DNA from 3 places in the Thalassolituus pacificus genome. Region 1 is predicted to be linked to each of the others. Evidence: predicted binding sites of a transcription regulator. Region 1 holds the regulator's gene; each other region holds the start of a gene.
What was found. Region 1 encodes LexA, which represses DNA repair genes until DNA is damaged. Its sites were predicted from a motif close to TACTGTNTANNTANACAGTA; they were not measured.

Region 1 (4,646 bases):
CCACGCACAAAAGCGGAAGCCAGTGCGATAACGGTGACTGCATCGTGACCAAAGGCACGGTCACCAATCACCTGTGATACATCGGTTTCAATATCCAGCACTGGCGCAAAGCTCAGGTGCACTCCCTGCTTACGCAGCTCGGCGGCCATCAGCCAGCCCAGTTCATGGGCCAGAGTCAGCGCCTGTTCACGGTTGTGCTGAGATTCTTTTTCCAGCGCCAGCATCGGCGGCAGGCGGGTAAACCCCTCGCGGAAACGCTGCACACGACCGCCTTCCTGATCCACGCACAACAATAAATCGGGACGCAGACTGAGAATATCGCTGGTCAGCGCTTTCAGTTGCTGCGGCGACTGATAATTACGGGCAAAAAAGATTAATCCACAAATTTCCGGCTGCTGCAGAAATTCACGATCAGCGGCAGTTAATTCTGTGCCCTCAATATCGGCCACAACACCCACGTGTTGATTCAGGTTGTGCATTACAGATTGCGGCATGGAATCCTCGAAAAGCTGTGTTCCTGAATCCATACCGGCGTTCCGGCGCTGACCAGATCAAATAGTTCTGCAATATCGGCATTGCGCATTCGGATACATCCATGGGACAAAGGCTGGCCCATCGGCTCAGAATCGGGGGTGCCATGTATGTAGATATAGCGGCGCATCGAATCGACTTTCCCCAGACGATTAACCCCCACTTCCTGCCCCTGCAACCAAAGAATGCGGCTGAGAATCCAGTCACGCTGCGGATGTGCGGCTGCCAGCTCCGGTGAATATTGTTCTCCGGTGGGGCGGCGGCCAACAAATACCGTATTTAACGGCTGTGCACCGCCAATACAGGCACGGATACGATGCCAGCCTCGGGGAGTGCAGCCTGAGTTCTCCTGCTCGCCGGCACCATTAAGCGCCGTGGAAACCGGATAAAGATGGCAGATACCGGCACTGGAAACACGCAAGACCTGATCGGCAATAGACACTTCGATCAGGGATGTCTCAGTAGCGGGTTGCGAAGAATGTGTTTGCGCAGCCATTGGCGCCATAACAAAGGCCTGTTGGTAAATAAAGCGGAAAACGGGAATCCCGGCTCCGCTCAGCCAGCCTGATGCGGAGCGTTAAGACCGGATGCGAGGAAAGGTATCAATTTATCAACAACCTGCGCAATATCCGATCCCTTACCCAGATCGTGTTCGGCCATCGCCGTCAGCGAATCGGCACCGGATAAGGTAAACACCGTCGCGCCCAACATAAAGTGAATGCGCCAGAAACGATCTTCATCCGACAGCTCTGGCGTCGCCGCCGTGACCAGGCGCATAAAGGTTTTGAACACCGGACCATACTCTTTCTGCAAAAAGCGCCGTAAGTGACCCTGCCCCTGGGTATACGCCAGCCCCAGCAGACGCATAAAAATGCCCAGGCGACGCGGACTGTCATGCCCGGCACGCAGCGCCGTCTGCGATAGCAGCATCAATAAACCAGGTAGCTGCGGCACATGGCCATCCAACTGCGCCTGAACAGCATCCAGTTCCTGTTCAAGATCTTCACAAAACGGCGTCAGAAAGCGCGCAAACACCGCCTGAATTAACGATTTCTTTGAGCCAAAGTGATAATTCACTGCCGCCAGATTCACACCCGCCTTGGTGGTGATATTCCGCAATGAGGTTTCGGCGAAGCCGCGCTCCGAAAACAACTCCTCTGCCGCATTCAGGATACTTTTTACCGTATCTTTCTGTGCCATAACCCTGCATCTGCCCTATCACGCTGTCGCGGCTTTATTGCCATCGCCGACAGTACAAAACAACTGTTTCAAACATACGTTTAAAACGAGATTTAGGCAACCCCATATAAGGCCAAAGGCTAAAAGCCTGATACCGCCACCCTGCCACCCGCATACAGAATCAAATATGGCTGCAACAGAGGAATAAACAGACAGCAAAGAACAGGGGTTTACACTGGATAAAATACTGTATACATTTACACCATACTGTATGGATCAACAGACTGGATAAGCATCATGATCAAGCTCACGGCACGACAACAGCAGGTACTGGATTTCATCCGTTCCTCTCTGGAAGATACGGGATTTCCGCCCACCCGCGCCGAAATCGCCGCCGAACTGGGCTTTAAATCGCCTAACGCCGCCGAAGAACATTTAAAAGCACTGGCCCGCAAAGGTGCGATCGAAATCATGCCTGGCGCATCCCGTGGTCTGCGCATTGTTGAAGAACACAATCCGGGGCTGCCCATTGTTGGTCGTGTAGCCGCCGGTGAGCCTATTCTCGCGCAGGAACACATCGCCGATTATTGCGAAATTCCGCCCAGCTTCTTTCGCCCTTCTGCAGATTTCCTGCTCGAAGTTCAGGGCGACAGCATGAAAAACATCGGCATTCTCGACGGCGACTATATTGCCGTACACAAAGCCGAAACCGCCCGTAATGGCGAAATTATCGTTGCCCGCGTCGATAACGAAGTCACGGTTAAGCGCTACGAGAAGAAGCGTAATCAGGTGATTCTGCACCCGGAAAATGACGACTTTAAGCCGATTGAAGTTGATTTACGGGAAACGGAATTTGCCGTTGAAGGTTTATACGTCGGCGTCGTACGCCGTAGCTAACAGTAATTGTTCACAGGTTCGGGGTGATTGTTATGCGTCAGTTATTACTCGGAATGGAAGAAGCCGGTTTGTCACTCAGCAGCCAGCGTCCAGGCAGATTAACGCCAACCGCAGGCAATGCGCTGCGCGGCAGCCTGACGGAAGTTATCGTCAGTGAAGGGGGCGCAATTCAACCAATGCACCTGCTGCCGATGCTGGCACAGTGCAACGCACATAAACGCTGGCTGATGTGGCTCAGCCCGCATCGTCCAATGAATAAGAGCTGGCTGGAAAGCATGGGCCTGCAACATTCACCGGTGATTCATCTCGACCTGTGTAACGATACCCAGCTGGCGCTGTGCAGCAAAGTACTCGCCGCCGGCAACAGCCATATGATTGTTGAATGGCAGGGAGAACTGAGCAGCCGCGAACGCCAGGTTATCCGCCAGCAGGCCGACCAGAGTGGCAGTCATCTGGTGCTGATTCAGCGTCGCCCCTGAGCGGTATCCCCTTTAACAACATGAAGCAGACATAAAAAAGCCCTGAGATTATCAGGGCTTTTTTATGTCTGCTTCAGACGGATGACAAACATGCATCAGTCTGCCAACCGGATTAAACAGCGTTCAGTGCAGACGCTGCTGATATTCCGGCGTATCAAAATCTTCGCGTTCGACTTCCATGCCGGAGAGTTCGCCCACTTTGCGCACTCCCGCTTCCAGCATCACCCGCGCAACATCCATATGATGTGCCTGCAGGCTGGCCTTGGCATCCTCGGAAAAATGAATACACACCAGCGCATCGCTGTCCTGATCGTCGGCACGACGCAGGGCGATGTCGCCATTGGAAAGTTCTACGATTTCAAAAAAGCGCGCCATAACCGCCTCTCAAAACTGGGCGCGGGAGTGTATCACAGGATCTTTTCAATAGCTTGGCAGACACACAGAACCGTTAGTAATAAAAAGTAAACGGTTCTGTGTAAACAGGCAGAGTCGCGCCTCAACTTTCCTGACGATTAGCACGCTGGCCGTCGATCAGCCGGGTCAGATCGAGCAGCCAACCGGCTACCGGAGACTCAGGTGTTGCGACCAGTGCAATTTTAACCGGCGCATCCATTGTCTGTACCACCTGCGCTGGCTGATTAAGACCGGCTGGCCGGGTCTGTGCGTCGGCAGCGGCCAGCATCTGCGCCAGCCAGGAAAAGCCATCATCCGCCAACTGTTGCAGTTCACGCATTTCGCCAGTCGTCATTGGCGCATGCTGCAGCAACTCCGCTAACGAACGCACCGGCTGGCGATACGCCACCATATCGCCCAGCTCAGCCAGATAAGACAACCAGGCGTCACGCAGTTGATACAAAGCACTCTCTTCCAGCGCCTGTTGTAATACCGGCGGCGCCGGCTGTACATCGGCCAGCTGTGCTAACAGCAGACGGCATTGGTAGAGTTTCTGATTGGTAAAACCGATCCACTGGGACATAGCGCTTACCCGGGCTGAAAAACAAGAATCCGATTAAAAATCGATGGTCAGACCGAAGTGAGCACCATCGCCCAATTTGTAGCGGTCATTAATATCTTCGATACGAATGGTGTTATAGCGATAACCCGCATAAATACGCGCCGTAGGCAGCAGACTGAACTGCAAACGGATATCGCTGTTGATCATATTTTCAGCATCGCCGAAGGACACCACCGGCGGTGCGTAATAAGCATAGCCAGCAAGTCCGACATCCGGAGCTGCCGGAAAGCTGTAGCGGAAAAAGCCACCCACACCCATCGCTGCACCATCATAATCATCGGTGGTGAAGGCAAACAATTTTGCGCCAACACCAATATACAGATGGCTGCTTGATGGGCGTACATCCACCACATGCAGACCGGCAGACACCATATCACCGTCATCCTCATGATGCAGAGCAGCCAGATTAATGTGCAGACCAGAACCCATCTGAGTGGCATCGTAAGCAACGCGGGCGACATCATCGGCCAGGCTGATATCCAGCGAGCCTCCGGCTTGCGCCAGCGTCGGTAAAACCAGAGCACCAGCAGTCAGAAATCCCTGAG
Region 2 (4,646 bases), on a different contig from region 1:
GCCAGAAAACGGTACAACCGGGCGCGTTCACGCACATCGTTACGTTCCAGCCCGCCACTGCATTTGCGCTGGGCAAACTCGGCCGCAAGCTCGAACCAATCGGTTGCTAAGTTGGCGATAGCCGCCTGAATCTGTTCACTGTTCAGGCCTTTTTCACGCAGCTCCTGTTGCAAGCGCAAAGGGCCGTAACGGTGACAGCGGCTGTTCAGAAAGGATTCAGCAAAACGCTCATCAGACTGCCAATCACGTTCGGCAAGATCATCAAGCACCCTGTCCACATCTTCGGGATCGGCTGCTTTCGGTGAGAGTTTGCGTGTTAACTCGCGGCGGGAATGATCACGCCGGGACAGCAGATCAACGGCTGCCCGGCGTAATTCAACCTGCGTCAGCTCAGGCTTCGGTTTCTTCATCCACTTCACTGGTCGTGTCGGATGTAACAGCTACCGCCAGCATCTGACTGCGGATTCCTGCTTCAATCTCACTGGCCATTTCCGGGTGATCCTGCAGGAATAAAGCAGCATTCGCCTTACCCTGGCCAATCTTGTCGCCTTTATAGCTGTACCAGGCACCGGATTTATCCACCAATCCGCACTTAACACCCAGATCAATAACTTCGCCCATATGGTAAATCCCCTGACCATACATGATCTGGAATTCGGCCTGCTTGAACGGTGGCGATACTTTGTTTTTCACCACTTTCACACGGGTTTCGTTACCGATAACTTCGTCACCCTGTTTTACCGAACCAATACGACGGATATCCAGACGTACGGAAGAGTAAAACTTCAGCGCATTACCGCCGGTAGTCGTTTCCGGGCTGCCGAACATCACACCGATTTTCATACGGATCTGGTTAATAAAGATCACCAGACAGTTGGCATTTTTAACGTTACCGGTGATTTTACGCAGCGCCTGCGACATCAGACGTGCCTGCAGACCAACATGACTGTCACCCATATCGCCTTCAATTTCAGCTTTAGGAACCAGAGCTGCAACGGAGTCGACAACGATGACGTCCACCGCACCAGAGCGCACCAGGCTGTCACAAATTTCCAGCGCCTGCTCGCCGGTATCTGGCTGAGACACCAGCAGACTGTCCAGATCAATGCCCAACTTTTCGGCGTACAGAGGATCAAGTGCGTGCTCGGCATCAATAATGGCAACGGATTTGCCCATTTTCTGCGCCTGTGCCATCACCGACAAACACAGTGTGGTTTTACCGGAACTTTCCGGGCCGTAGATCTCAACGATACGGCCAACCGGCAGACCGCCAATACCCAGAGCGATATCCAGTCCCAATGAACCGGTAGAAATAGCGGGAATGGCTTCGCGCGGCTGTTCACCCATTTTCATAATGGCGCCTTTACCAAACTGACGTTCAATCTGGCTCAGTACCGCATCAAGTGCTTTTTGTTTGTTAGCATCCATCGCTCTGTCCTGTCTGTGTTTAACTGTGGTGATTCAGGCTGAGAGGTCTGTTGTCTTGCACCGGACCAATCACTGTAAATTTAACCAGTATTTAAGCACAGCTTATTGCCAGCGCCAACCCTTCTTTTTTAAGCGGCGGTGACCCGGCATCAATCAACACCGGATACGGCATCAGCAAGATAACCAGCGGCACAATCCCTGAACACCATGCACCACCGCCAGCGCGCGCACCTGCTCACGATTGCCGGGGAAATGGCAGCACTCGGTAATCTGATGCTCGTCGTTTCCCCAGGCAAACCAGACGGTGCCAACGGGTTTTTCGTCGGATCCACCACCGGGGCCGGCCACACCACTGACCGCCACCGCCAGGTCGCCCAGGCTATTATTGACCGCTCCCGCCACCATGGCGCGCACGGTCTCTTCACTAACCGCGCCGGTCTGTTCGATGACCAGCGGCGGCACACCCAGATAACGGATTTTAGCTTCGTTGGAATAGGTGACAAAACCACATTCAAACCACTGCGAACTGCCCGCCATATCCGTCAGCGCACTGGCGATACCGCCACCGGTACAGGACTCCGCGGTGACCAGCCGCAAGTTACGGCTTTGCAGTATTTCGGCCAGCACGGTAATGGAAGCATTCAGTTCAGGGCTCATTTCTGTATCCTCGCGGAATCACTTACAATCAGCTGTTTACATTAACACGCCCGTTTTTTAAGGACACTCGCCCGATGAGCCAGGCAACTGCCCAGCACACGCCAATGATGCAACAGTACTTCCGCATCAAAGCCGAATTTTCCGACACTCTCTTGTTCTATCGCATGGGCGATTTTTACGAATTATTTTACAGCGATGCCAAGCGTGCGGCGCAGTTACTCGACATCACCTTAACCGCGCGCGGTCAAAGTGGTGGTGAACCGATTCCAATGGCCGGCATTCCTTATCATGCCGCCGACAACTACATCGCCCGTCTGGTAAAGCAGGGCGTGTCCGTTGCTATTGCCGAGCAGATCGGTGATCCGGCGACCAGCAAAGGGCCGGTTGAGCGCAAAGTGGTGCGCGTGATTACACCGGGCACCCTGACCGATGAGGCGTTTCTGGATGAACGCTCGGATAACCTGCTGGTTGCCCTCTGCTCCGAACAGCAGCGTCATGGCTTAGCCGTATTGGAAATCAGCTCCGGGCGGTTCTCGGTATTGGAAGTCGACGGTGAAGATGCTCTTCTGGCCGAGGTCGAACGTCTGCGTCCGGCCGAATTATTACTCAATGAAGATCAGCGCCAGCCAAACGGAATGCGCGAACGTCAGGGGGCCAAATTACAGGCACCGTGGCACTTTGAATCAGACACCGCCTTCCGCCTGTTAACTCAACAACTAAAAACCCGCGACCTGCGCGGCTTTGGTTGTGAGCATATGACAGTCGCGATCCGTGCTGCCGGTGCGTTGCTCAATTACGCCCAGGAAACCCAGCGCAATAACCTGCCGCACATCCGCTCGCTGCAGATTGAGCAACCGGACGACGCCATTATTATCGACCCCGCCAGCCGCCGGAATCTGGAGATCGACATCAACCAGAAAGGTGACAGTCAGCACACCCTGGCCTGGATTATGGATAAAACCGCCACGGCGATGGGCAGCCGTTTGCTCAAGCGCTGGCTTAACCGCCCACTGCGCGAGCAGGCTTTACTGCAACAGCGGCAAGGGCTCATCGCCCAGCTTATTCAGCACTACGCCGCCGAAGAGTTGCACAGCAGCCTGAAACAGGTGGGTGATATTGAACGTATTTTATCGCGCGTGGCGCTGGGCTCTGCCCGTCCACGCGATCTGGCGCGGCTGCGCGATGCACTGACCATCGTACCGGATATCCGCCAGCAACTGACTCGTCTCGACAGCTCTCTGGCAGCACAATTGCTGGAGCGCGCACCGGAGTTTCCGCAGTGGGTTGAACGCCTGAGCAAAGCCATTATTGAAAATCCACCGGTGATTATCCGTGACGGCGGTGTCATTGCTGAAGGCTACGACAGCGAGCTGGACGAACTGCGCGCACTGAGCGAAAACGCCGGCGACTACCTGATCAAACTCGAAGAACAGGAAAAAGAACGCACCGGTATCAGCACCTTAAAAGTGGGCTACAACCGCGTACACGGCTATTACATCGAAATATCCAAAGCCCAGTCCGATGCTGCGCCGACCGAATATATCCGTCGTCAAACGCTGAAAAATGCCGAGCGTTTTATCACCCCGGAGCTGAAAACCTTTGAAGATAAAGCACTGAGCGCTAAAAGCCGCGCCTTAAGCCGTGAAAAAGCACTGTACGAGGAACTGGTGCAGGCCCTGGCCGAAGACCTGATTCCACTGCAGGTGTGTGCAGCGGCGTTGTCGGAACTGGATGTGATCTCCAACCTGGCCGAGCGCGCCGAAACCCTGCGCTTTGTGCAACCCCAGCTGGTCAGCGACTCGGTTGTGGACATCCAGCAGGGCCGCCACCCGGTAATTGAAAACCTGATCGTCGATCCTTTTGTGGCGAACGACACCTGCCTCGATGACCAGCAGAATATGCAGATCATTACCGGTCCGAACATGGGCGGTAAATCGACCTATATGCGTCAGGTTGCACTGATTGTCCTGCTGGCACACATCGGCAGCTACGTGCCCGCCGAACGCTGCACGCTCGGCCCGATCGACCGGATCTTTACCCGTATGGGTTCCTCCGATGATGTTGCCGGTGGCCGCTCAACCTTTATGGTGGAAATGACCGAAACCGCCAATATTCTGCACAACGCCACAGCACAGAGCCTGGTATTAATGGATGAAGTCGGGCGTGGGACCAGCACCTTCGATGGCCTGTCGCTGGCCTGGGCCAGCGCAGCCCATCTGGCGGAACACATCAACGCATTCACCCTGTTCGCCACGCACTACTTTGAAATGACCGCCCTGCCGGACAATCACAGCAACGTAGTAAACGTTCACCTGAAAGCGACCGAGCATGACGACCGTATTATCTTTATGCACTCGGTCGAGCAAGGGCCAGCCAGCCAGAGTTATGGTTTACAGGTGGCGCAACTGGCCGGCGTACCAGACTGCGTGATTCAACAGGCCAAAGCGCAACTGCTGCATCTGGAACAGAGTTCCGGGGTCAGCCCGACGGCACTGCCGCCATCATTCAGCAGCACCGGACAGAGCGCACCACAAGCCGCTCAAAGTACGGCTAACAAGGCC
Region 3 (4,646 bases), on a different contig from region 1:
CGGCTTTGATCTGGTTGAGCACAGCCTGGTGCTGTACGTTCGCAAAAAGAAATAAGCCTGTATTGTTGTGCATAAAAAAAGCAGCCACTGGCTGCTTTTTTTATGCGTGTCGGTTAGCGCTTCTGTGTGTCAGTATCGCCGTGCTGGCACCGGTCTACCTGACCAGCGCCAACATTTCCTGCGCATGCGCCAGGGTCTGTTTGGTGATATCGACACCGCCCAGCATGCGCGCAATTTCCTCTGAGCGCTGTTTCTCACTCAGTTCACGAAGCTGGGTGTGGGTTGCGCTGTCACCACTGATTTTACTGACCTGATAGTGCTGGTGTGCTTGTGCAGCAACCTGTGGCTGGTGCGTTACACAGAGCACCTGGCTGTCTTTGCCGAGGGTGCGTAACAGGCGGCCGACTCGTTCAGCCGTACCGCCGCCAATGCCCACATCAACTTCATCGAAAATCAGGCTTGGCGTTTCGCTCACCGCTGCGGTAACTACCTGAATCGCCAGACTGATGCGCGCCAGCTCGCCTCCGGAAGCGACTTTGGCCAGCGGGCCACCAGGCATGCCGGGGTTGGTCTGAACAAAAAACGCAATCTGATCAATACCATGCTTATTGCCATGTTCGGCAGTGCCGCTTTCAACCTGCGTAATAAAGCGGGCGCGGCCCAGGGCTAAAGCTTCAAAATGAGCTTCGACTTCGCTGTCCATGCACGCGGCTGCCGTCTGGCGTGCGTTACTTAACTGTTGTGCCAGCGTACTGTATTCGGCTTGCAGTGCCTGCACCTGTTGTTCGAGTTCGGCCAGATCGTCGTCGCTGAGGTTCAGTCCGGCGAGTGCTTCTTCCTGTTCCTGCCAGTAAGCATGTAATTGTTGCGGCTGAATCTGATGTTTACGCGCCATGCTGTAAATATCGCTGAGGCGGCTTTCAACCTGCTGTAGCCGATGCGGATTGATATCGACCAGCTCCAGATAATGCTGCAATGAACGCCCGGCTTCTTCCAGCTGGATTTGTGCTTGTTTTAGCAGTTCGCGGGCTTCGTTCAGCAGTGGGTGCTGGTCATCAATGTTGTCGAGCCGGGTAATGGCCTGATAGGCCAGTTGGGTTGCCGCCAGTTCGCCATTGTCGTCACCGTAGCAGGCGGCCATCGCGTATTGGCCGTTAAGCAACATATTCTCGGCATTGGCCAAACGCTTGTGTTCGGTTTCCAGCTCTTCGAGTTCGGTTTCGCCCGGTGCCAGCTGGCGCAGCTCTTCGACCTGATAGGTCAGCAGTTGGCGTTGTGCGGTGACTTCGGCGCTTTCTTCCTGCAGCATGGCCAGGCGTTTGGCATGTTGTTGCCATTCGGACCACACCAGAGAAACTTCGGTTGTCTGCAGCTGCAGGCCGCCAAAGGCATCGAGTAGCTGACGCGGGGTGTCTTTTTGCAGCAGACGCTGATGCGCATGTTGGGAGTGAATCTCAATCAGGCACTGGCCGATGTCTTTAAGATCGTTAGCGGAGGCTGGGCGGCCATTGATATAGCCGCGTGAGCGTCCCTCGGCGGAAATAATGCGGCGCAGAATAATCAGGTCGTCATCGGTCGGAATATCGCGTTGCTGCAGCCACAGCCGGGCCTGTTCATTCAGTGTAAACGAGGCCGACACCTCCGCCTTTTCGGCACCGTTGCGGACGCAGCCGGCATCGGCCCGTTCGCCCAGAGCAAGCCCCAGGGCATCCAACAAAATGGATTTGCCAGCGCCGGTTTCACCGGTAATAACCGACATGCCGGGTTGCAGTTCGAGTTCCAGTTGGTCGACTAACGCAAACTGATGAATGGACAGATGAGCCAGCATAGGGATGCTCCGTATCTGAATGGATATACAGTGTTTTTATATACAGTATCTGATTCTGTCAAGAGAATGTTGTTGCTCAGCCCTTGAATCTCATCCATTCGTCCCCCATATAGCGGACAGTTTCGAAAATAGTGACCGAGGAAAGATACATGTCGGAAGAGCAGAAAGTTCAAGAAGAACTCCAGGAGCAACTGGATACTGAAACCCTGGTGGATGCAGCGGATGCCACGGCAACAGATTCTGCTGATGATCAGACTGCCGCACTGGTGGCCGCAGAGCAGGAAGTGGTAAACCTGAAAGAACAGGTGCTGCGTGTTCAGGCAGAAATGCAGAATGTCCGTCGCCGTGCTGAGCTGGATGTGGAAAAAGCCCACAAATTCGGGGTTGAGAAATTTGCCAACGAAATGCTGGCAACGGTTGATAACCTGGAGCGTGCTCTGGCGGCCGCCGTTGCGGATGATGAATCAACCCGGGCACTGCGCGAAGGTGTGGAAATGACACTGAGTGGTCTGGTCGCGGGTTTGGAAAAATTCAAAGTAGAAAGCGTTGATCCGGTCGGTTCTGCGTTTAACCCTGAATTTCACCAGGCAATGGCAATGGTTGAAAATCCGGATGCTGCACCCAATACCGTGATTGCCGTGATGCAGAAGGGTTACACCTTGCAGGGACGTCTGCTACGTCCGGCAATGGTCGTGGTGAGTAAAGGCGCACCACAAATCGACGAAAACGCCTGATTTAATTGTTACCGGAGGCCTTGAAAGCCTGTTTCCCGGACTCATATAGAAAGCAACACAAATACAACGGTTAATAGTTCACGCAGCGTAAGCTGCCATGAATGGAGAATTTGAAAATGGGTAAGATTATTGGTATCGACCTGGGCACCACCAACTCTTGTGTGGCAATCCTGGATGGCGACAAAACCAAAGTGATTGAAAACTCTGAAGGCGACCGCACCACACCTTCTGTCGTTGCTTATGCTGACGGCGAAGTACTGGTTGGCCAGTCTGCCAAACGTCAGGCCGTTACCAACCCAAACAACACGTTGTTTGCGGTTAAGCGTCTGATCGGCCGCCGTTTCAAAGACGCTGTGGTGCAGAAAGATATTTCCATGGTTCCTTACAAAATCATGGAAGCGGATAACGGCGATGCGTGGGTGGAAGTCAAAGGCGAGAGGTACGCGCCACCACAAATCTCTGCTGAAATTCTGAAGAAAATGAAGAAAACCGCAGAAGATTATCTGGGCGAGAAAGTAACTGAAGCGGTTATTACCGTACCGGCTTACTTTAACGATTCCCAGCGTCAGGCAACCAAAGACGCCGGTAAAATCGCGGGCCTGGAAGTTAAACGTATCATCAACGAGCCAACCGCTGCGGCACTGGCTTATGGTATGGATAAAGAAGGCGGCGATCGCACCATCGCGGTATACGATCTCGGGGGTGGTACCTTCGATATTTCCATTATCGAAGTGGCTGACGTCGATGGCGAAAAACAGTTCGAAGTACTGGCAACCAACGGTGATACATTCCTTGGCGGTGAAGACTTTGACCTGCGTCTGATCGAATATTTAGCAGCTGAGTTCAAGAAAGAAAGCGGCATCGATCTGCACAACGACCCACTGGCCCTGCAGCGTCTGAAAGAAGCGGCAGAGAAAGCCAAAGTTGAACTGTCTTCTGCGCAACAGACTGATGTTAATCTGCCGTACATCACGGCCGATGCGACGGGTCCTAAGCACTTAAATGTGAAAGTCACCCGCGCCAAGCTGGAGTCTCTGGTCGAAGAGCTGGTTACCCGCTCGCTGGAGCCTTGCCGCATCGCACTGAAAGACGCTGGCCTGAGCTCTGGTGAGATCGATGAAGTAATTCTGGTTGGCGGTCAGACCCGTATGCCACTGGTACAGAAAAGCGTTGCAGACTTCTTCGGTAAAGAGCCACGCAAAGACGTGAACCCGGATGAAGCTGTAGCCGTTGGTGCTGCTATTCAGGGTGCTGTACTGTCCGGTGATGTAAAAGACGTACTGCTGCTGGACGTAACTCCGCTGACTCTGGGTATCGAAACCATGGGTGGCGTTGCGACGGCGGTTATTGAGAAAAACACCACGATTCCAACCAAGAAATCTCAGGTGTTCTCAACCGCTGATGACAACCAGACGGCAGTAACCATTCACGTGGTTCAGGGTGAGCGTAAGCAGGCTGCGCAGAATAAATCACTGGGTCGTTTTGATCTGGCCGATATTCCGCCAGCACAGCGCGGTATGCCACAGATTGAAGTGACCTTTGACATCGATGCTAACGGTATTCTGAACGTAAGCGCGAAAGACAAGGCAACCGGTAAAGAGCAGTCCATCGTCATTAAGGCTTCTTCAGGTCTGAGCGATGATGAGATTGAAAAAATGGTAGCCGATGCTGAAGCGAATGCGGATGCTGACCGTCAGTTTGAAGAACTGGTGCAAGCGCGTAACACCGCCGATGGCCTGATTCATGCGACCAGGAAGACTCTGGAAGACGCGAAGGACAAGGTAACCGATGACGAGAAAACCGCCATCGAAAAAGCCATCGCTGATCTGGAAGCGGTTATTAAAGGCACCGATAAAGAAGACATCGAAGCCAAAACTCAGGCTCTGACTGAAGCGTCCAGCTCACTGGCACAGCGTCTGTACGCCGAGCAGGCTCAGCCTCAGCAGGGTGGTGCAGAAGGTCAGTCCGGTAATCAGGATGATGACGTTGTTGACGCCGAGTTCGAAGAAGTTAAAGACAAGTAATTAACGGCTGCATCAGTCGTTAAGCGAACGCGGCAGTTTTCTTTCGGAAGCTGTCGCGTT

Region 2: a site for LexA is predicted at 1,499-1,518, ahead of recA (recombinase RecA). Genes of this name have one in related genera too.
Region 3: a site for LexA is predicted at 1,857-1,876, ahead of recN (DNA repair protein RecN). Genes of this name have one in related genera too.

What each region holds. Positions count from the first base shown of each region.
Region 1 is NZ_JAOANI010000014.1:426,695-431,340, reverse strand. Features, by position in the region: gene nagZ (beta-N-acetylhexosaminidase) at 1-494, opposite strand, end outside; gene NYR02_RS06765 (L,D-transpeptidase family protein) at 479-1,027, opposite strand; gene NYR02_RS06760 (TetR/AcrR family transcriptional regulator) at 1,087-1,731, opposite strand; gene lexA (transcriptional repressor LexA) at 2,008-2,607, shown strand; gene NYR02_RS06750 (cell division inhibitor SulA) at 2,640-3,086, shown strand; gene NYR02_RS06745 (hypothetical protein) at 3,210-3,461, opposite strand; gene NYR02_RS06740 (DUF6586 family protein) at 3,583-4,062, opposite strand; gene NYR02_RS06735 (YfaZ family protein) at 4,096-4,646, opposite strand, start outside.
Region 2 is NZ_JAOANI010000012.1:358,021-362,666, forward strand. Features, by position in the region: gene NYR02_RS04630 (regulatory protein RecX) at 1-410, opposite strand, end outside; gene recA (recombinase RecA) at 391-1,428, opposite strand; gene NYR02_RS04640 (CinA family protein) at 1,600-2,085, opposite strand; gene mutS (DNA mismatch repair protein MutS) at 2,160-4,646, shown strand, end outside.
Region 3 is NZ_JAOANI010000012.1:56,409-61,054, reverse strand. Features, by position in the region: gene fur (ferric iron uptake transcriptional regulator) at 1-55, shown strand, start outside; gene recN (DNA repair protein RecN) at 155-1,828, opposite strand; gene grpE (nucleotide exchange factor GrpE) at 1,978-2,562, shown strand; gene dnaK (molecular chaperone DnaK) at 2,679-4,586, shown strand.